DNA from 2 places in the Metasolibacillus sp. FSL K6-0083 genome. Region 2 is predicted to be linked to the other one. Evidence: a T-box and tRNA genes for the amino acid it is inferred to sense, from the RefSeq annotation. Region 2 holds a T-box; the other holds one or more tRNA genes.

Region 1 (10,180 bases), 1.2 Mb from region 2:
AGTCAGACCGGAAGGACTGGTGGAGCGCTTAGAAGTGAGAATGCCGGTATGAGTAGCGAAAGACAGGTGAGAATCCTGTCCACCGTATGACTAAGGTTTCCTGAGGAAGGCTCGTCCGCTCAGGGTTAGTCGGGACCTAAGCCGAGGCCGATAGGCGTAGGCGATGGATAACAGGTTGATATTCCTGTACTACCTCCCCACCGTTTGAGCAATGGGGGGACGCAGGAGGGTAGGGTAAGCAGAGCGTTGGTTGTCTCTGTTCAAGCAGTAAGGCGTGTGTGTAGGCAAATCCGCACACTCTAACGCCAAGCTGTGATGACGAGTCCGTATGGACGAAGTTCCTGATCTCACACTGCCAAGAAAAGCCTCTAGCGAGGTGGGAGGTACCCGTACCGCAAACCGACACAGGTAGTCGAGGAGAGAATCCTAAGGTGTGCGAGAGAACTCTCGTTAAGGAACTCGGCAAAATGACCCCGTAACTTCGGGAGAAGGGGTGCTCTTGAGCGTGCAAGCGCATGAGAGCCGCAGTGAATAGGCCCAGGCGACTGTTTAGCAAAAACACAGGTCTCTGCAAAACCGTAAGGTGACGTATAGGGGCTGACGCCTGCCCGGTGCTGGAAGGTTAAGAGGAGTGGTTAGCGCAAGCGAAGCTATGAATTGAAGCCCCAGTAAACGGCGGCCGTAACTATAACGGTCCTAAGGTAGCGAAATTCCTTGTCGGGTAAGTTCCGACCCGCACGAAAGGCGTAACGATCTGGGCACTGTCTCAACGAGAGACTCGGTGAAATTATAGTACCTGTGAAGATGCAGGTTACCCGCGACAGGACGGAAAGACCCCGTGGAGCTTTACTGTAGCTTGATATTGAATTTTGGTACAACTTGTACAGGATAGGTAGGAGCCAGAGATCTCGGAGCGCCAGCTTCGAAGGAGGCGTCGGTGGGATACTACCCTGGTTGTATTGAAATTCTAACCCGTGCCCCTTAGCGGGGTAGGAGACAGTGTCAGGCGGACAGTTTGACTGGGGCGGTCGCCTCCTAAAAGGTAACGGAGGCGCCCAAAGGTTCCCTCAGAATGGTTGGAAATCATTCGTAGAGTGTAAAGGCACAAGGGAGCTTGACTGCGAGACCTACAAGTCGAGCAGGGTCGAAAGACGGGCTTAGTGATCCGGTGGTTCCGCATGGAAGGGCCATCGCTCAACGGATAAAAGCTACCCCGGGGATAACAGGCTTATCTCCCCCAAGAGTCCACATCGACGGGGAGGTTTGGCACCTCGATGTCGGCTCATCGCATCCTGGGGCTGTAGTCGGTCCCAAGGGTTGGGCTGTTCGCCCATTAAAGCGGTACGCGAGCTGGGTTCAGAACGTCGTGAGACAGTTCGGTCCCTATCCGTCGTGGGCGTAGGAAATTTGAGAGGAGCTGTCCTTAGTACGAGAGGACCGGGATGGACATACCGCTGGTGTACCAGTTGTCGTGCCAACGGCATCGCTGGGTAGCTATGTATGGACGGGATAAGTGCTGAAAGCATCTAAGCATGAAGCCCCCCTCAAGATGAGATTTCCCATTACGCAAGTAAGTAAGATCCCTCAAAGACGATGAGGTAGATAGGTTCGAGGTGGAAGTGTGGCGACACATGGAGCTGACGAATACTAATCGATCGAGGACTTAACCACAATTAAAACTTGTTTCAATGTTCGTTTATCCAGTTTTGAAAGAACAAACACTTTCTAAAAACAAGGATTTCAAGACACAAGCTAATCGAGGAAACAAAAGAGCGCTTGAAGGAATGTACTAAAGTACATGACTGAATGAGCGAGTGCAGTTGACGAAGAATAGCGCAGTAGATTGGAAGCCGAGTAAGGAACGTCTACTAAAAGCACCACATCCTGTGGTAACGTAGACGCCAGCACATCCATGTGCAAGTGAAGTAATGATGGCAAAGAGGTCACACCCGTTCCCATACCGAACACGGAAGTTAAGCTCTTTAGCGCCGATGGTAGTTGGGGGCTTCCCCCTGTGAGAGTAGGACATTGCTTCGCGCAAAAAGTCGCTGCTGATAATTAATCAGTAGTGGCTTTTTTTATCTTGATTTAGTAGTTAGCTGAAGCGTAATTGATAGCGCAAACATATCGATAATATGAGTAAATAGTGAATTAAATCGAAAGTTTTAATTATTTGAAAAAAGCACTTGTAATAATTAAAATGATTGTTATAATAATAAATGTACTAAGTAGCTTATACAAAGTGCATAAATGAATATTAGCGTTCCGAAGTAGCTCAGTGGTAGAGCAACCGGCTGTTAACCGGTTGGTCGCAGGTTCGAGCCCTGCCTTCGGAGCCATTTTTTTTGCCTATTAATTGAAATGAAAAAATTATAGTAGCATTATTTTTAGAGGTAGAATTAACAGGTCCACTATTAGTTTTAATCCGAATTTTCCTTGATTAGCTAAACGAAGTAGATTAATCTAAAATCAGTGTTACATTTCGTTGTTTACTTAGCAAAGTGTCAAACTTCAATAAAGTTTAAAATAAGTAAAACAAGCATTTAGCTCCTAACAATGAAAAAAGCCCTAATTTTTAATTTGAGGCTTTCGCAAAAAAAAATTGCAAATTAGGATGAAATTTTATCAAAAAGGCTTGTACAAATCTAAAAAATATGGTATTATAATTCTTGTCTTGTTTGAGATATTTTAACTGGCCCGTTGGTCAAGTGGTTAAGACACCGCCCTTTCACGGCGGTAACACGGGTTCGAATCCCGTACGGGTCACCATTTAAAAATAAATAATTGTAACACTCATATATGGAGGATTAGCTCAGCTGGGAGAGCACCTGCCTTACAAGCAGGGGGTCGGCGGTTCGAACCCGTCATCCTCCACCATTCAAGTGTTATGTCGGTGGGGTAGCGAAGTGGCTAAACGCGGCGGACTGTAAATCCGCTCCTTAGGGTTCGGCGGTTCGAATCCGTCCCCCACCACCATCTTTGAAAATGATTGGGGTATAGCCAAGCGGTAAGGCAACGGATTTTGATTCCGTCATGCCTAGGTTCGAATCCTAGTACCCCAGCCATTTTTTTGTTTTTTCTTGAGCCATTAGCTCAGTCGGTAGAGCATCTGACTTTTAATCAGAGGGTCGAAGGTTCGAGTCCTTCATGGCTCATTATTAACAGGGACTATTTGAAAAGATTATATCTTTTCAAATAGTCCCTGTTTTTTATATTAATATCTTCAAAACATTGCTCCTATGGTAATTATAATAAGGCGCAGTTTATCTTTTAAAGAAGAATAAAAAATAATATGTTAAACTAAAGGTTGATGAATATTGCTTACTTAGAAATAGAGATTGAGGTTGTAGAGGTGAAATAGTTATCGTATCGTCAAAAGATGTTGCAAAATTAGCTGGTGTGTCACAGACGACGGTTTCCCGGGTTTTGAATACACCTGAACAAGTAAAGGCCTCAACGGTTGATAAGGTGTTGAAGGCGATTGAACAATTAAATTATATTCCTAACGAACAGGCAAGATTGCTTGTGACTAGTCGAACAAATACAATTGCACTATTATCTGGTCCGCTACACAATCCTTTCTTCTCAGACACTACTGCGGCTATTGTTAATTATGCAAATAGTAAAGGTTATAAAGTCGATGTACAATTTGTACAGGATGAGGAATTAGAAAATGCCTATTCAAAAATTTTAGAGCGCAAAGTAGATGGAATCATTTTATCTTGTATATTGTATGAAGATCCGTTTTTTGAAAAGCTAAAGAAATTAAACATTCCCTTTATTACATTTAACCGTAAGCACCAATCAAATGAAAATTTTGTCGAAATTGATAATGAACAAGCAGGTTTTATTGCTGCACAATCATTACAGGCTTTAGGACATCAACATATTGCCTATATAGGGGGGCATTTAACGGTTAGTACGTACGCTAATCGTTTTAGAGGGGCGCTGCGTGCTTTAGGAGAAGCGTTGCCAGAAGCATATATTTATCATTCCAATACAACCCGTGCAAATATTAGTGAGGGAATTGATTATTTGCTCCAGCAGCCAAATTCCCCAACTGCTATAATAGGTGCATCTGATTCGATAGCGCTAAATGTCATTGATGAATTATTAAAGCGCGATATTCGTATCCCGGAGGATATTAGTGTTATTGGGATTGATAATGTTGAATTGGCGGCATATGAACAAATTCAATTAACGACAGTAGGACATGCGATGGAAAGAAATTTAGGATTAATCGCTATTGTTAAATTAATTGAAATGATTGAAAATAAAAAAAATTCTTGTGTTCATATAACCGAATCTGTTAAACTTTTTAATAGGAAAACAGTGAAGCGATTAAACTAAGGCGAAGATTCTGTTCTTACAAATATTCTTCTGAGCCCTATCAGGAGATATTTGTAGGATATAAGTATATTTTTTTATAACAAAATGGTTACGTATTCATAACAGAATATTTAGAATAAAGAAGTTTGGGAAGGGTGTATATTTTGGAACAAAAAATGTATATCAATGGTGAATGGGTTTCTACAGCCGAGTATGCAGAGTTAAAATCACCATACACAAAGGAAGTAATAGCGAAAATACCACAAGCAACAAGAGAGCATGTATCAGCGGCTGTGGAGGCGGCTCAAAGGGCACAGCAAGCAATGACTAATCTTACTGCATTAGAAAGGGCGAATATCCTTTATGCAATTGCTAAGGCATTTGCTAGCAAGCGCTTGGAGGCAGCAACAATTATTTCCCGGGAAAGTTCGAAGCCTCTAAAATATGCGCTAAGCGAAATAGACCGCACAATTGAAACATATCGTTTCGCTGGTGATGAGGCTAAGCGTCTTATTGGGGAAATGATTCCAATGGATGCAGCGAAAACCGGGGAAAATCGTTTTGCTTATACGCTAGAGCAGCCATTAGGAATAATTGCTGCTATTACGCCCTTTAATTTTCCGCAAAATTTAGTAGCGCATAAAGTCGGACCAGCAATTGCTGCTGGGAATACGATTGTACTAAAACCTGCCTCACAGACCCCACTATCTGCATTGTTTTTAGCAAAAATCATTGATTGTACAGATTTACCTAAAGGCGCATTTAATGTCGTGTTAGGGAGTGGTGGTATCGTTGGTGATGCACTTGTTGAGAGCGATAAGGTGAAAATGATTACATTTACGGGTAGTCCAGCAGTCGGTATTCAAATCAAAGAAAAATCAGGATTGAAACGTTTAGCACTTGAATTAGGGTCGAACTCTGGATTAATTGTTGACCGCAATATAAATATAGAGCATGTAGTGAGAAAATGCGTTACAGGTGCATTTTCTAATCAGGGGCAGGTATGTATCTCTTTACAGCGGATTTATGTAATGGAAGAGGTGTTTGCTGCATTTGTTGAGGAAATGATTGCTCAAACACAAAGCTTGAAAATAGGTTCTCCGCTCGATGAAACGACGGATATATCTGCCATGATTCATGATAAGGAGCAGCAACGAGCAATACAGTGGATTACTGAGGCAATTGCAGAAGGTGCAAATCTTCTATACGGAGGCGAGGTGGAAGATGGTGTTTTATTACCTACAATTTTAGCGAATGTCGACAGGAAATCAAAAGTTAGCTGTCAGGAAGTGTTTGCACCGATTGTAAGCATTAATAAGATTTCTTCAATAGAGGAGGGTATCGAAGCTATTAATGATTCAGATTATGGCTTGCAGGCAGGTATTTTCACGAAGGATATTCAAACGGCCTTTACAGCATCGAAAAATCTCTCAGTAGGTGGTGTTATCATTAACGATATACCGACATATCGCGTTGATCAAATGCCGTATGGTGGTGTAAAGCAAAGTGGAACAGGCAAAGAGGGACTTAAATATGCAATACAGGAAATGACGGAAACAAAGCTTGTTATTTGGAATCAAGAAGGAGGACTATAGATGGCTGAAAAGATTACATTTGTACCTTTAAGTTACACAGGCTGGGGCTCCCTTAGCTATTTACAGCAAGAGGTGCAACGCTTAAAAGGTCAAAAAGTATTATTAGTGACAGATCCTTTCTTGCACGAACTGGGCTTAACGCAAAAAATCATTGCACTGCTTGAAGAGTTGAATTTAACTATCAATATTTATACAAAGGTTGTGCCAGAGCCCCCAGTAGCTGTAGCGGAGGAATTAGTAGCTTACGCAAGGGAACATCAAAGTGATATCGTTGTCGGGCTAGGTGGGGGGAGTGCGCTCGATTTAGCTAAATTAGCTGGCGTAATTTCAGTGCATGAAGGTGATGTCAAAGATTACTTAAATTTAAGCGCTACACGTTCCATTGAACAGAAAGGGCTGCCGACAATATTAATTCCTACAACATCTGGTACTGGCTCAGAAGTCACAAATATTGCTGTTGTTTCATTAGAAAGTACGAAAGATGTCGTAACACATGACTATTTGCTGGCAGATGTAGCGATTGTTGACCCAGAGTTGACAATGTCGTTACCACCAAAAGTAACAGCGGCAACGGGAGTAGATGCTTTAACTCATGCGATTGAGGCATATGTATCGCAAAATGCTAGTACGGTTTCTGACGCATTAGCATTGCAGGCGATACAATTAATTAGCCAATCCATTCGTAGTGCGGTAAAGGATGGGCAAAATCAGCAGGCACGTATCGATATGAGCTATGGGAGTTATTTAGCGGGCCTAGCATTTTTCAATGCAGGTGTTGCGGGTGTACATGCACTAGCTTATCCATTGGGTGGACAATTCCATATCGCGCATGGTGACTCCAATGCGGTTTTATTGCCGTATGTAATGGGCTATATCCGTCCATCTTGTGAAAAGCGCATGAAAGACATTTATAATGCTATGGGCTTCAATAGTGGCTATTTATCGCAGGAGGAGGCATCGCATAAATGTGTACAGGAATTGCAGCGCCTTGTTGAAGATGTAGGTATCCCTTCAAGCTTGAAAGGCTTCGATATTAGTGAAGAGGCACTTACCGGCTTAACGGAGGATGCAGCAAAGCAAACGCGACTCCTAGCGCGCAGTCCGATGCCGTTAGGGAAGGATGATATTTTTGCTATTTATAAGGCAGCATATGATGCCGTCGTTTTCAAATAAATAGAATTAATCAAACAGCAAAGGGGATAGAAAAATGTGTAATAACAAAAAGTTATATGTATTAGACACTGGGACAATGAAGATGGATAAAAATTATATGATTGCCATGCATAACCCTGCGACAATTGATAATCCTAATCCACCAGCAGAGTTTGTAGAATTTCCGATTTATGCTGTATTAATTGACCATCCAGAAGGGAAAATCTTATTCGACACAGGCTGTAATCCCGATGGTATGGGAGAAGATGGGCGTTGGCCTGAAGGAATACAAAAGGCCTTCCCAACATTTGCGAGCGAAGAATGTTATTTGATTAATCGTTTAGAGCAATTAAAAGTACGACCAGAGGATATTAAATATGTAATTGCCTCACATTTGCATTTAGACCATGCAGGCTGTTTGGAGTTGTTTACAAATGCGGAAATTATCGTGCATGATTCAGAGCTGTCGAGTGTTATGAAGCAATTTACGATGACGCGTGATATGGGTGCATATATTTGGGGTGATGTCATGGCATGGATTCAAAATCAATTACGCTGGCGCACAATAAAGCCGCATGAAAAAGAAGTACAGCTGGTGGAAGGAATCAAAATTATTAATTTTGGTCCAGGGCATGCATATGGTATGCTTGGCTTACATGTTGAGCTGCCTGGTCATGGTAATGTTTTACTAGCATCCGATGCCGTTTATACGGCAGAAAGTTATGGCCCGCCAGTCAAGCCACCGGGTATTATTTATGATTCCGTGGGTTATAATTCGACAGTGGAGCGGATTCGTAAATTCGCCACTGAAAATGATGCTGAGGTTTGGTTTGGACATGATTCAAATCAATTTAAAAATTTCGTGAAATCTACGGAAGGCTATTACGAATAATAGGGCTGTTGGGGAAGCAGATATCCATCTGTCTTTCCCGTTTTTTGTGCTTAATAAGAAGGGCTTTTAATTGACTATTTGAAAGCTCTTTTTCTAAGCTTTATAATACTTATATAGATAAATATGTTATTGGAAAAAATGGATTGTAATTGGAGGTGCTTTTTATGGGAGAGAGAGGAAGACCCAAAGGAGCAAGTGGTGAAGAAAGTCGAGCATTATTGCTTGAGATAGCTGCGAGAGAATTTGCACAAAATGGGTATCATGAAACAAAAATAAGCTCAATTGTAAAAGGTGCGTCATTAAGTCAGCCTACTTTCTATTTGTATTTTAAAAACAAAGAAGCAATTTTTGAGGAGTTGGAGCACTTATTTCGTATGCGAATTATTGAGTATACAAAGCAAAGTCGTTTACAGCCAATGCTGGAATCAGCAAAAATTAAAACGCGAATTACGTATAATTTAAAAGAGTTATTGGTATTTCTAGATAAAAATCCAGATTTAACGCGAATTGGATTTTATTTGTCCGCAAAAGCGGATGAAATAAAGGCACATATGGTTGAGCAAATTCGAGGTAATCTAGATTTTGAGGTTAATGCTGGTTATTTTAGGAAAGATGTAGATACGCTAATGGTGGCAGAGTGCTTAATCGGTATAATAGAGCGATTAACATTTACACAATTGCTAACGAAACTAAAAGAACCGGAGGAAATAGCGAACGATATTGTGGATTTATTATTGGAAGGTATGTTATCTAAAGAAGGTTAAAAAAGAAAATACATATTTTCTTTTTTTATAGTTGAATATTACTTTTGAGTAATATAATATAAAACCAGCAATGAGTTATATGTTATTTTTAATACAAATTACACAAAGGAGAGGATATTGGTGAAAGAAATATGGCAGCAAAGGATGTCGTTATTTATTATTTTGTTGTTGTTTTCACATGCTATATTTGGGTATATGCCGGTATTTGCGGAAACGAATCCTACATTAAATATTATGCTAACAATTGGTGACCAGCTATACGAGGAGGGGGATATTGCAACAGAACCTGTCACCATTCATGTCACAACAACTTCGACAGATAGCGCCACTATTCAAGTAGAGTGGTCGATTGATGAAGGGGATTCATGGACATTATTTAATTTAGCATCACCGCATACATGGGAACAGCAAGGCGAGCATACGATTTGGTTTCGAATTATAGGACAGTCTACTATTTATAAGCGTTTTATTGATATTCGCCCACAACCGTTTTCATTATTCACAGCAAATCCAATTATTTATGTAAGCGAAAATGGGGATGATAGCAATAGCGGAGCAACTTGGGCTGATGCTGTTAAAAGCGTGCAAGTCGCATTAGATAAGGCTAGCGCTGGCAACCAAATTTGGATTGCCGCGGGAACGTATGCACCGACCAAACGAGCTAATGGCAGTGACCCTCGTAGTGCGTATTTTAGAATGAAAAATGGTGTAGCGATTTATGGAGGATTTGCGGGGGATGAAGAAACATTAGCACAGCGGGATTTTCAAAACAATAAAACGATATTAAGTGGTGTACTTCCAAGTGGAGGAAATGCTTATCATGTATTTTATCATCCAGATAACTTACACTTGAACGAAACAGCTATACTTGATGGCGTCATCATTACAGCAGGGAATCCTAATCATGCTACACAAAACCAGCATATGCACGGAGGAGGCATGTACAATAGTGGAAATAGCCCAACTCTCAGAAATGTAGTATTTACTGCAAATATTGCCTACCGATATGGCGGAGGAATATACAATTATGAAAGTAATCCAGCCCTAATAAATGTAACATTTATTGAGAATAGAGCCTATTCGGGCGGCGGGATGTACAATGAATCAAGTAATCCACAGTTAACAGATGTCATGTTTAATAACAATAGAGTTTCAATGGACGGTGGTGGCCTCTATAACAATAACAGTAATCCAATCCTAATACGCACTGCATTTACAGCTAACAATGCAACAAACAATGGAGGGGGGGTCTACAATACTGGGAACAGTAATGCTACTTTGACGGATGCCTTATTTAAACAAAATAAAGCAGCTGTGGAAGGTGGCGGAATGTATAATAGTAGCAGTAACCCAACGCTAACAGATGTAGTGTTTGAGCAAAATACAACAGATTGGTCAGGCGGGGGGATGAATAATAGTAACAGTAGCCCAGCCTTAACAAATGTAAC
Region 2 (10,180 bases):
TATAACCAAGCGCATTTTTGTAATTTTTATATTGTGCGACTTGTTGAATAATGCCCCCCATTCCCGAAACAATATCCTCTCTCGGGGCTTCCATAATCGGTGTATCTTCCATTAAATATTGCAGTGCCGTTTGAGAACCGCTATCTTCAGGTCGTTGAAAGGCACGAATTTTTTCGTTAGCGCCTCCTATTTGTGACCAATTCGTAATCTCTCCTGCATAAATACCGCGAACTTGCTCTAATGTTAAGCTATTAATTGGGTTATTTTTATGTACAAAAAAAACAAATGCTTCTTTGCCAATCGGTGTCATATTTAATTCAACATTCTTTTGCTGCGCCATCTTTAGCTGGCGCTCAGACGGCGCAGCAGCAAAAATGACATCCACTTTGCCATTAATTACATTATTATAGGCATCAGGTGTTTTATTAACCATTACTGTTTTTTTGAAGTAATCTGCGTTTTCTGGATATGTAGCTTGTACAAATGCTGTATACAATGGATATAGCGCCGTTGCACCATCTATTTTTGGCATTTTGCCATCCAAAGTTAACGTTGACACTTCGCCTAATTTTGTAATTTGATTATTTTCGGTGAAGGGATGGTACGCCCATATATCTACCTCACTATCCACTGTAGCTAGCTGGCTTTCATAATATGTTTGTCCAGCTAAAACAGTTGGTACAATCATAATCCCTAACATAATAAACGCCGTTATTTGCTTGCGCCTTTTCGTTTTGAAGAATTGCAAAATTCTTAATATGAGTAAAATATAAACTACGAGAACAGCAGCAACTAAAAGCCATACATAGCTTTGATGCAGGAAGAACATCGTTAAAAATAATAATGGCGCGCCCAAAAATAATATACCTATTGTTAGCAATACGATACTCCCTATTTTCTCCATCATTTTCCTCCCCCTTTTTAACATAAACGATAAAAAAAGAAAAAGTGTTCCAATAATTTTTTTGTATTTATAACTAGAAAGTTAACTTCATTTTCAAATATACCTCTACAGCTTTTCTTGGTTTGTGTTTAGGTTACTTCTTGAAATCTTTTGGTGGAACAAAATAAAAGCGCATGAATCAGATTTTTCAATTTGAGTTCATGCGCCTTTCTTATTTTTTAATTAAATTTCACCATATGGTATTTCTTTTTACCACGGCGAATAATGGAAAAAGCGTCTTCTAAACGGTCTTTAGCATCTACTGTATATTCTAAATCCGTCACCTTTTCACCGTTGATGCTGATGGCACCATTTGTTACATCTTCACGCGCTTGACGCTTTGATGGGGAAACACCTGCCTCGACAAGCATTTCAACAATGTTTTTATCTTCTTTCGCCATTTCAATAGAAGGAACATCTTTAAAAGCATCTTTCATTTCTTCTGCAGATAAAGCTTTTAAATCTCCAGAGAATAGTGCTGCTGTAATACGCTGTACAGTATCAAGTGCCTCTTGGCCGTGAATTAAGCGCGTCATTTCTTCTGCTAATGCCTTTTGTGCTTTGCGTAAATGTGGTTCTTGCTCAACACTTGTTTGTAATACCTCGATTTCTTCACGTGATAGGAATGTAAAGATTTTCAAGTATTTAATAACGTCTGCATCACCAGTGTTAATCCAGAATTGGTAGAATTCATATGGGCTCGTTTTTTCAGCGTCTAACCATACTGCGCCACCTGCTGTTTTACCGAATTTCGTGCCATCAGCCTTTGTTACTAATGGAATTGTAAAACCGAATGCTTTTGCATTGTCATCATGCGTTTTACGTATGACTTCTAAGCCTGTTGTAATATTGCCCCACTGATCCGATCCACCGATTTGGATGCGTACATTATGGTTGTCGTATAAATGATTAAAATCAATTCCTTGAATGATTGTGTACGTAAATTCTGTAAATGAAATACCTGTATCTAAACGTGAAGCAATCGTATCCTTTGCTAGCATGTAGTTGACATTCAATAGCTTCCCAAAATCACGTAAAAACTCGATTGTACTCATTTTTCCAATCCAATCGTGATTGTTGACAAGCTTTGCTGTATTTTCTGCGCTAGAATTAAAGTCAAAAATGCGCTCTAATTGTTTTTTAATGCCCTGTACATTTCGGTCAATTTGCTCTACTGTTTGCAATTGGCGCTCCTCTGAACGTCCAGATGGATCCCCTACCATTCCTGTTGCACCACCAACTAGCAATACCGGCTTATGACCAGCTTGTTGGAAGCGGCGAAGCGTTAATAATGGTACGATATGGCCGATGTGCATCGAATCAGCCGTTGGGTCAACCCCACAGTATAATGATACGGACTGCTCATTTAATAGCTTTTCCATACCTTCTGCGTCTGTTTGCTGGTATAACAAACCACGCCAATTTAAGTCTTCAATTAGTTTGTTTGTCATGTTGTGTCCTCCTCTTTTTTTACGCATAGAAACAAAAAAGTCCCTACACGCACTATGCATGCAGGGACGCTATCGTAAAAATAACGCGGTACCACCCAGCTTGAAGAGCATTACTCTTCCTCTCATCCGTCTTAACGCGACGTCAACGTCCAAGCTCCAAGAACGTAATTCATGTTATACATTATGACTAGCTCTCACCACACGCTAGCTCTCTTGACAGGGAATGATAACACTACTGCAATCTCTTCAATACTTGAAAAACTATACAGTCTATTTTACCTAAACAGCGTCTATTGTCAATAACTATATTTTAGCTGTAGAAAAAATGTGCTATAATCAATTACGCATTGGCGTAATTGCGGTTGGATTTTTCCGAGTTCATGAAGGAAACAAAGCTAAAATCCATGACATCCGCTGGAGACTTTGAGTCAACATGATGTTGGTCACTCAGTTATTAGCACCAAAATGTGGTGTTCTTTCGACTGAGTTCCTCTAATTCAGTAAAAGCCCTACTCCTTTGGTTTAACTGAATCGAGGTAAATGAGTTTAGGAGGTCGTTTCATTGAAAGAATGGTTGACACAAATAAATAACAAATTAGAAGCTCTAGCAAACAAATCTTGGATGCGTGCGTTCCGCATTACAGGTGGCGTTATTTGGAATTTATCATTATTAATTCTTATATTAGTAGCAACTTTAACTGTATTTGCTGGGGCAGTTGGTGCGGGCTATTTCGCATCACTCGTAAAAGAAGAGCCTTTGCGTTCGAAGGAAAATATGCGTGAGCTTATTTTCAATTACGAGGAAACGAGTGAAATTTATTTTGCGGACAATATTTATATTGGCAAGTTGCGCACCGATTTAGAGCGACGTGAAACCTCTCTAAAGGATGTTTCGCCCATTGTAATTGATGCTGTTCTTGCAACAGAGGACGAGTACTTCCGTGAGCATAATGGTATCGTCCCAAAAGCTGTCCTGCGTGGGTTGCTACAAGACTTTACAAATTCGGCTACTCAAACAGGTGGCTCGACATTAACACAGCAATTAATAAAAAATCAAATATTAACAAACGAAGTATCTTATGAACGTAAAGCAAAAGAAATATTGTTAGCATTACGACTTGAAAAATTTATGACAAAGCAAGAAATATTGGAGGCCTATTTGAATATTATCCCCTATGGGCGTAATGCTTCAGGTCGCAATATAGCTGGAATCGAAACAGCAGCGGACGGTATATTTGGCATTAAAGCTTCTGAGCTTTCTTTACCACAAGCTGCGTATATCGCGGGAATACCGCAAGCACCGTATGCCCATACACCTTTTACACAAAAAGGGCAATTAAAAACAGAGGAAGCTTTAAAGCCCGGCATTGACCGGATGAAAACGGTTCTATACCGTATGAAGGAAGCTGGCTACATTTCAGAAAATGAATATCAAGAATCTATCGTCTACGATATTACGCAAGATTTTAGAAAACCTGAATCACGCCCTGAAGACCGCTACCCATGGTTAACATACGAGCTTGAAAACCGTGCGAAAAAAATTATTGCGGATATGTTAGCTGAGCAGGATGGCATTGATCCAAAGCGCTTGCAAGAAGAATCACAGTTGCTTGAAAAATATATGATTTTAGCAGACCGTGATGTGCGCTCAAAAGGCTATCGTATCTATTCTACAATTAATCAGCAAATGTATGACGCAATGAAAACAGCAGCCGAGAATTTCCAATACTACGGTCATACGTATACAGCAACGACGATAGATAGTGAAACTGGAGAAGAAATAACAGTTGAAATGCCTGTGCAAGTTGGAAGTGTTGTTATCGAGAACAAGACAGGACGTATTTTAAGCTTTGTTGGCGGGCGTGATTTTAATATTGAGGCACTAAATCATGCTACACAAGCATATCGTTCAAATGGTTCAACAATGAAGCCACTTTTAGCATATGGTCCAGCTATCGAGTATGGAAAAATCGGTGCAGGTAGCCCTGTTGTCGATGTGAAATTTAAGCGTAGCTATGACGGCTATAGCCCTTCGAACTATCTTGAAAATGAAGAAAGAGGAATAATGCCTGCACGTGAGGCCTTAGCTCATTCTCAAAACTTAACAGCGCTTCGCTTATATGATGATATTTTACCAAATCGACCTGCTGAATATTTAGCTAAAATGGGCTTTTCTCGCTTAACCGAGGGCGATTATGTCAATTTAGCAACAGCTATCGGTGGATTAACGAATGGGACAACAGTTGAAGAAAATACAAATGCATTTGCTACACTTGCAAATGGCGGTCAATTTATTGATGCTTATATGATTGAGAAAATTGTTGATTTAGATGGCAATATTATTTATCAGCATGAGGTAGAGCCAGTTGAAGTATTTACACCTGAAACTTCCTACATTGTTACAGATATGCTGCGTGATGTACTTGATTATGGTACAGGTATGCGTGCAAAGAGCACATTAAAATTTTCTTCTGATTTTGCAGCAAAAACAGGTACAACACAGGATTATAAGGATGTTTGGTTAGTTGGCTATAATCCTAATATTTCTTTAGGTGTGTGGATGGGCTATGACCAGCCTAGATCATTATATACATTTAATAACACTTACTATCAGCCAAGTACCCGTGTGAATTTACTATGGGCTTCGTTGATGAATACTATTTACGATATCGACCCTGAATTTATCGGAACGAAAGAAAAATTTGAAAAGCCTGCAAATGTTGTCAGCGCATCGTTTTGTGGAATTTCAGGCTTAGCACCTTCTGAAGCTTGTTCAAGTGCTGGGCTAGTGCGCTCCGATTTATTTAATCGCAATGTATTTTTACCATCCATTCCAGATGACAGCTTAGTTTCTTCTGCATCTGTCAATATTGATGGTAAATCATACAGTGCTCTCCCTTCTACCCCTGCTGAATTCGTTACAATGGGGGGCGTCGGCTTAAACGAGGAGTTTGTTAAACGCATGCTTGGCTCTTTAGGTGGAGATCCTGCAAAGCTATTACCTAACAATTCTTCCTTAAGCTCAACTGTCGTTACAGGGGCAGCATTTGAAGCGGATGAAGAGGCACCAGCATCTGTTATTGTTACACTTGATGGCAATACATTAGTATGGTCAAAGTCGGCATCAAATGATGTTATCGGCTATCGAGTCTATTCGACAGAAGGTCAGCTTATTGCGACGAATGGCTTTGAACAAGGGCGTCGGGCTCAAATTGCCATCGGAGCTAACTATTATGTTGTTGCAGTAGATATTACAGGGCGTCAATCTGAGCCTTCAAACATTATCGAAACTGCCGCTCCACCACCTGAAATCGATGAGCCAAATACAGATGAAGACAATGAACCGCCCGTACCAGAGGAGCCACCGACAGGGGACCCTGAAGGCAATGGGGAAGAACAAGAAGAATAAGCACAACAATAAGGCTGCCTGAAAAAGAATCTCTTTTCAGGCAGCCTTAGCTTATCTATTAAGTATTCGCTAAAAAACACTGCTCCTTCAGCAGTCACAATAAATTGTCATTATCCTTTTCGCCAAGGGCGTACTTTAAAGCCTATTCCCTTGGAACTTTATTTGGAAAGTAATTTAGATTTTTTAAACAGCTCGGCTCTAATTGCATAATATTTGTTGTAAAATAGCAACTGCTTCATCCATTTCCGACTCACTTACTGTCAATGGTGGTAATAAACGAATGACTTTTGTGCCTGCCTGTACAACGAGCAAGCCCGCCTGCTCCAATTGAGTAACATAGCTCGCTACATCTTCACCACCGCAGTAAATACCAAGCATTAAGCCCTTTCCTTGAATTGTGAACTTTTTGTCATTTAATGCCTGCTGTAGCCTCGCCTGCAAATAGGCTGATTTATCCTGCACTTGCTGTAAAAAAGCCTCGTTAAAAACATGCTCTACAACTGTTTGTGCAACTGCCACGGCTAACGGGTTACCACCGAATGTTGTACCGTGTGTTCCTGCATTAAATGTTTCAAATAATTCTGCCGTACCTAGTATGCCGCCAATTGGAAAGCCGCCCCCTAAACCTTTAGCCATCGACACAATATGTGGTTTTAATGCCGTTTGCTCAAACGCAAAGCGCGTCCCTGTACGACCAATTCCTGTTTGTACCTCATCGACAATTAATAAAATACTATGCGCCTCACAAATTTTTTGTATAGCTTCCGCAAACTCTGGCGTCACCTCATTAATGCCACCCTCACCTTGAATCGGCTCTAACATAATCGCTGCCACTGTTTCATCAATAGCGGCTTCAAGTGCCACCACATCATTAAATGGCAATGTCGTAAACTGTTCAACTAAAGGACCAAAGCCATTTCGCACTTTATCCTGTCCTGTTGCCGACATCGCACCAAATGTACGCCCATGAAATGATTGCTCAAAAACAATAATATGATGCTTCCCTGTATGTTTACGCGCAAGCTTAATCGCCGCCTCATTAGCCTCTGCCCCACTATTACAGAAAAAGGCATACGCTAATGGCAAATCCTGAACTAATGATGCAGCAAGCTTCTCCTGCCCCTTGCTCTCAAAAAGATTGCTAATATGCCATAGCTTCTCACTCTGCTCCTGCAAAGTTTGCACAAGCGCTGGATGAGCATGGCCAAGCGAACAAACAGCAATCCCACTTGTAAAATCTAGATAACGCTTCCCACTATCGTCATACACGATTGTTCCTTGCCCTTTAACAATATGAATCTGTCGTCTTGCATAATTTTGAAATAATGCACTCATCCTACAGCCATCTCCTTTAAATTGAATTGTGCGAGAATTGTGTGAGTGCCTGGCACCCAACAATTGTTGTGCCTGTTAATGTATCATCTACAATTTGAACAGACGGAATGCCTGCTGCCAAACAAGCAAGCGCTCCTTGTACTTTCGGAATCATTCCACCGTAAATATGTTCATCAGCAATCCATTTTTCAATTGCTGATTTTGTCACTTGCTGCTGATATTGCCCTTCAATTCGGATGCCGGCGACATCTGTGACAAGAAGTAAACTTTCTGCTTCTATAGCAAGAGCCACTTCGCTTGCTACTGTATCACCGTTAATATTTAATGCCTGACCATCTGTTGTTGTCCCAATGCAAGCAATAACTGGGACAATATTTGTGTTTAAAATAGTATTTAATAGCTTCGTATTTACCTTTTTAATTTGCCCTACATAGCCATAGATTGCCTCATCTAAAAATGTACTTTCTAATAACTGACCATCAAAGCCGTTTAATCCGATTGCCTCAATTCCTGCTCTATTTAATTCGTGTACGAGAAGTGGGTTTACTTGCCCAATTAATGTTGTTTTCACTAAATCGATTGCTTCTGCTGTAGTAACCCGTATGCCATGTAACACATGGGATGCTACTTGATGAGCAGCTAATGTGCGATTAATTGCTGGCCCCCCACCATGTGTAATAATAACGCGATAGCCCTCTCGTTGAAGTGCCTGTATTTTTTGAAAAAAGGCGCTGTTCAAGCCTTCTAATGCACTGCCTCCCAGTTTAATGACAATATTACGAGCGGTATGATGCGTTGATTTGAACGTAGTCATATGTTAAATCACACCCCCAAGCAAAGCCATGTCCATCACCCTCGCCTAAAGAAACGAAAATTTTCACTTCATGCTGCTTTAGTATTGTAATAAGCTGTTCCTCCGAAAATGCAATTGGTTCACCATTTTCGACCATTGTTACACCCCCGATTTGAATCGTAATTTTCTCAGGGTCGACCGTTGCACCGCTATAGCCCACTGCCGCAATAATACGTCCCCAATTGGCATCACAGCCAAAGACAGCCGTTTTCACAAGTGGTGAGCCTACAACTGATTTTGCAATTTTACGTGCCTCCGCATCATTCATTGCGCCGATTACTTCAACTTCGATTAATTTTGTTGCCCCTTCACCATCGCGAGCTATCGATTTTGCTAAATCCTCTGCTACCGCTTGCAGTGCAGTATAAAAATTTGCCCACTCTGGATGCTCTGGCGTTAAGGCTGTATTACCAGCTAAACCATTTGCCATGACGACAACCATATCATTTGTTGATGTGTCACCATCTACTGTAATTGAATTAAAGGTACAATCTGTAATTTGTAATAGCGCCTTTTGTAGCTCATTTGATTGTATGTTGGCATCTGTCGTAATAAAACCTAGCATCGTTGCCATATTTGGCTCAATCATGCCAGAGCCCTTTGCTGTACCAGAAACAACAATTTCTTTGCCATCAATTGTCGTTACATAGGTTGTATTTTTCATCACTGTATCCGTCGTTAAAATGGCCTGTGCAAAATCAATGCTGCTCTCTAAATCATCATTAGGTACTAGCATGGCAACACCCTTTTTCAACGGCTCCATTTTCATTATTTCTCCAATAACCCCTGTAGATGCTACCCCAACTAAGCTAGTGTCGATATTTAATTTTTCTGCAGCCAATTTTTGCATTTCATAGGCATCCGCTATCCCTTGCTTGCCTGTACAAGCATTGGCATTGCCTGAATTAATGAGCATTGCCTGCATTTTTTGCGTGCTATAAACAACCTCCTTCGTTACCTTTAATGGAGCCGCCTGCACAGCATTCGTCGTAAAAACTGCTGCAACACTTGCCGGTACCTCACTTACAAGTAATGCTAAATCCTTTTTCTTATGCTTTAAACCACAATGCACCCCCGCCGCTGTAAAGCCTTTTGGAGATACGATATTTTTTCCAGATAATTTTTTCAATTCAATAATAGCTGTCATTTATTTTCCTCCTTAAATGAATAATGGTACTGTTTGTAAACCCATCGTTTGTGGTAAGTTCATTTGTATATTCATATTTTGAATTGCTTGCCCTGCCGCACCCTTGACTAAATTATCAATGACGCCGACAATCGTTGCTCGATTTGTGCGCTTATCTAATTGCACATACACATCACAGTAATTTGAGCCTTTCACACGATTTGTACCAATCATTGAGGCTTCTTTAATCACGCGTACAAATGGGTGTTTCGCATATGCAGCTTGCAAACAATCGAGCAGTTGTGCTTGCGTAACGCCAGGCTGTACAGCAGCATATGATGTTGTTAAAATACCGCGCGTCATTGGTACTAAATGAGTATTAAATGAAATTTTTGTCTGCACATTTGCAAACATTGCAATCGCTTGCTCGATTTCTGGAATATGCTGATGCTCGTTAATTTTATAAATTGAGAAATTTTCATTCGTTTCACTAAAATGAGTTGCCTGTGTAGGCTTATTACCAGCACCTGATACACCGCTTTTCGCATCGATAACTAAAAAGCTCGGGTCAATTAAATTTTCTTTTATTAATGGCAATAGTGATAATAAAACTGCTGTCGGATAACAGCCGGGATTGGCAATTAAATGTGCCTCAGCAATTTTTGACTCATTCCATTCTGCTAATCCATAAACACTTTGCTCGATTGCCTCCTGTGGTGCAGGCGTTTTTTTATACCATTGCTCAAAGCTCGCTCGATTCTTTAAACGAAAATCTCCAGATAAATCAATAAATTTTGGTCCCTTTTGCAATAATGGCGGTAATAAATTAGTCGTTACCCCTGATGGTGTACTTGTAAAAATAACGTCTAAATTTTGCAAAGCTCCTTCAGCGATTTTTTGTAATGGCTGGTCTTCAATTCCTTCTAAATGAGAAAACTTTGTTGAAAAAATGGTTCCTTCTTCTGATGAAGTGAATAATTCAATTTTCTCTACTTCCGGGTGATTATGTAAAAAGCGAATTAACTCAAGTCCTCCATATCCTGTAGCACCGATAATTCCAACT

Evidence for each region. A T-box is a leader RNA that pairs with one kind of tRNA and senses whether it is charged. The one in region 2 lies ahead of tyrS (tyrosine--tRNA ligase), so its partner is inferred to be a tRNA-Tyr.
Region 1: it encodes a tRNA-Tyr, which carries the amino acid that the T-box ahead of tyrS (tyrosine--tRNA ligase) is inferred to sense. The anticodon was not compared.

The regions. Positions count from the first base shown of each region.
Region 1 is NZ_CP152046.1:2,740,664-2,750,843, forward strand. It holds rRNA gene MHB51_RS12870 (23S ribosomal RNA) at 1-1,671, shown strand, start outside; rRNA gene rrf (5S ribosomal RNA) at 1,922-2,037, shown strand; tRNA gene MHB51_RS12880 (tRNA-Asn) at 2,265-2,339, shown strand; tRNA gene MHB51_RS12885 (tRNA-Glu) at 2,695-2,769, shown strand; tRNA gene MHB51_RS12890 (tRNA-Val) at 2,802-2,877, shown strand; tRNA gene MHB51_RS12895 (tRNA-Tyr) at 2,893-2,976, shown strand; tRNA gene MHB51_RS12900 (tRNA-Gln) at 2,991-3,065, shown strand; tRNA gene MHB51_RS12905 (tRNA-Lys) at 3,083-3,155, shown strand; gene MHB51_RS12910 (LacI family DNA-binding transcriptional regulator) at 3,364-4,350, shown strand; gene MHB51_RS12915 (aldehyde dehydrogenase family protein) at 4,494-5,924, shown strand; gene MHB51_RS12920 (iron-containing alcohol dehydrogenase) at 5,925-7,097, shown strand; gene MHB51_RS12925 (N-acyl homoserine lactonase family protein) at 7,132-7,968, shown strand; gene MHB51_RS12930 (TetR/AcrR family transcriptional regulator) at 8,133-8,732, shown strand; gene MHB51_RS12935 (InlB B-repeat-containing protein) at 8,853-10,180, shown strand, end outside.
Region 2 is NZ_CP152046.1:101,712-111,891, reverse strand. It holds gene MHB51_RS00455 (substrate-binding domain-containing protein) at 1-907, opposite strand, end outside; gene tyrS (tyrosine--tRNA ligase) at 1,123-2,394, opposite strand; T-box leader at 2,454-2,653, opposite strand; gene MHB51_RS00445 (transglycosylase domain-containing protein) at 2,957-5,803, shown strand; gene MHB51_RS00440 (acetylornithine transaminase) at 6,002-7,138, opposite strand; gene argB (acetylglutamate kinase) at 7,155-7,952, opposite strand; gene argJ (bifunctional ornithine acetyltransferase/N-acetylglutamate synthase) at 7,915-9,138, opposite strand; gene argC (N-acetyl-gamma-glutamyl-phosphate reductase) at 9,151-10,180, opposite strand, start outside.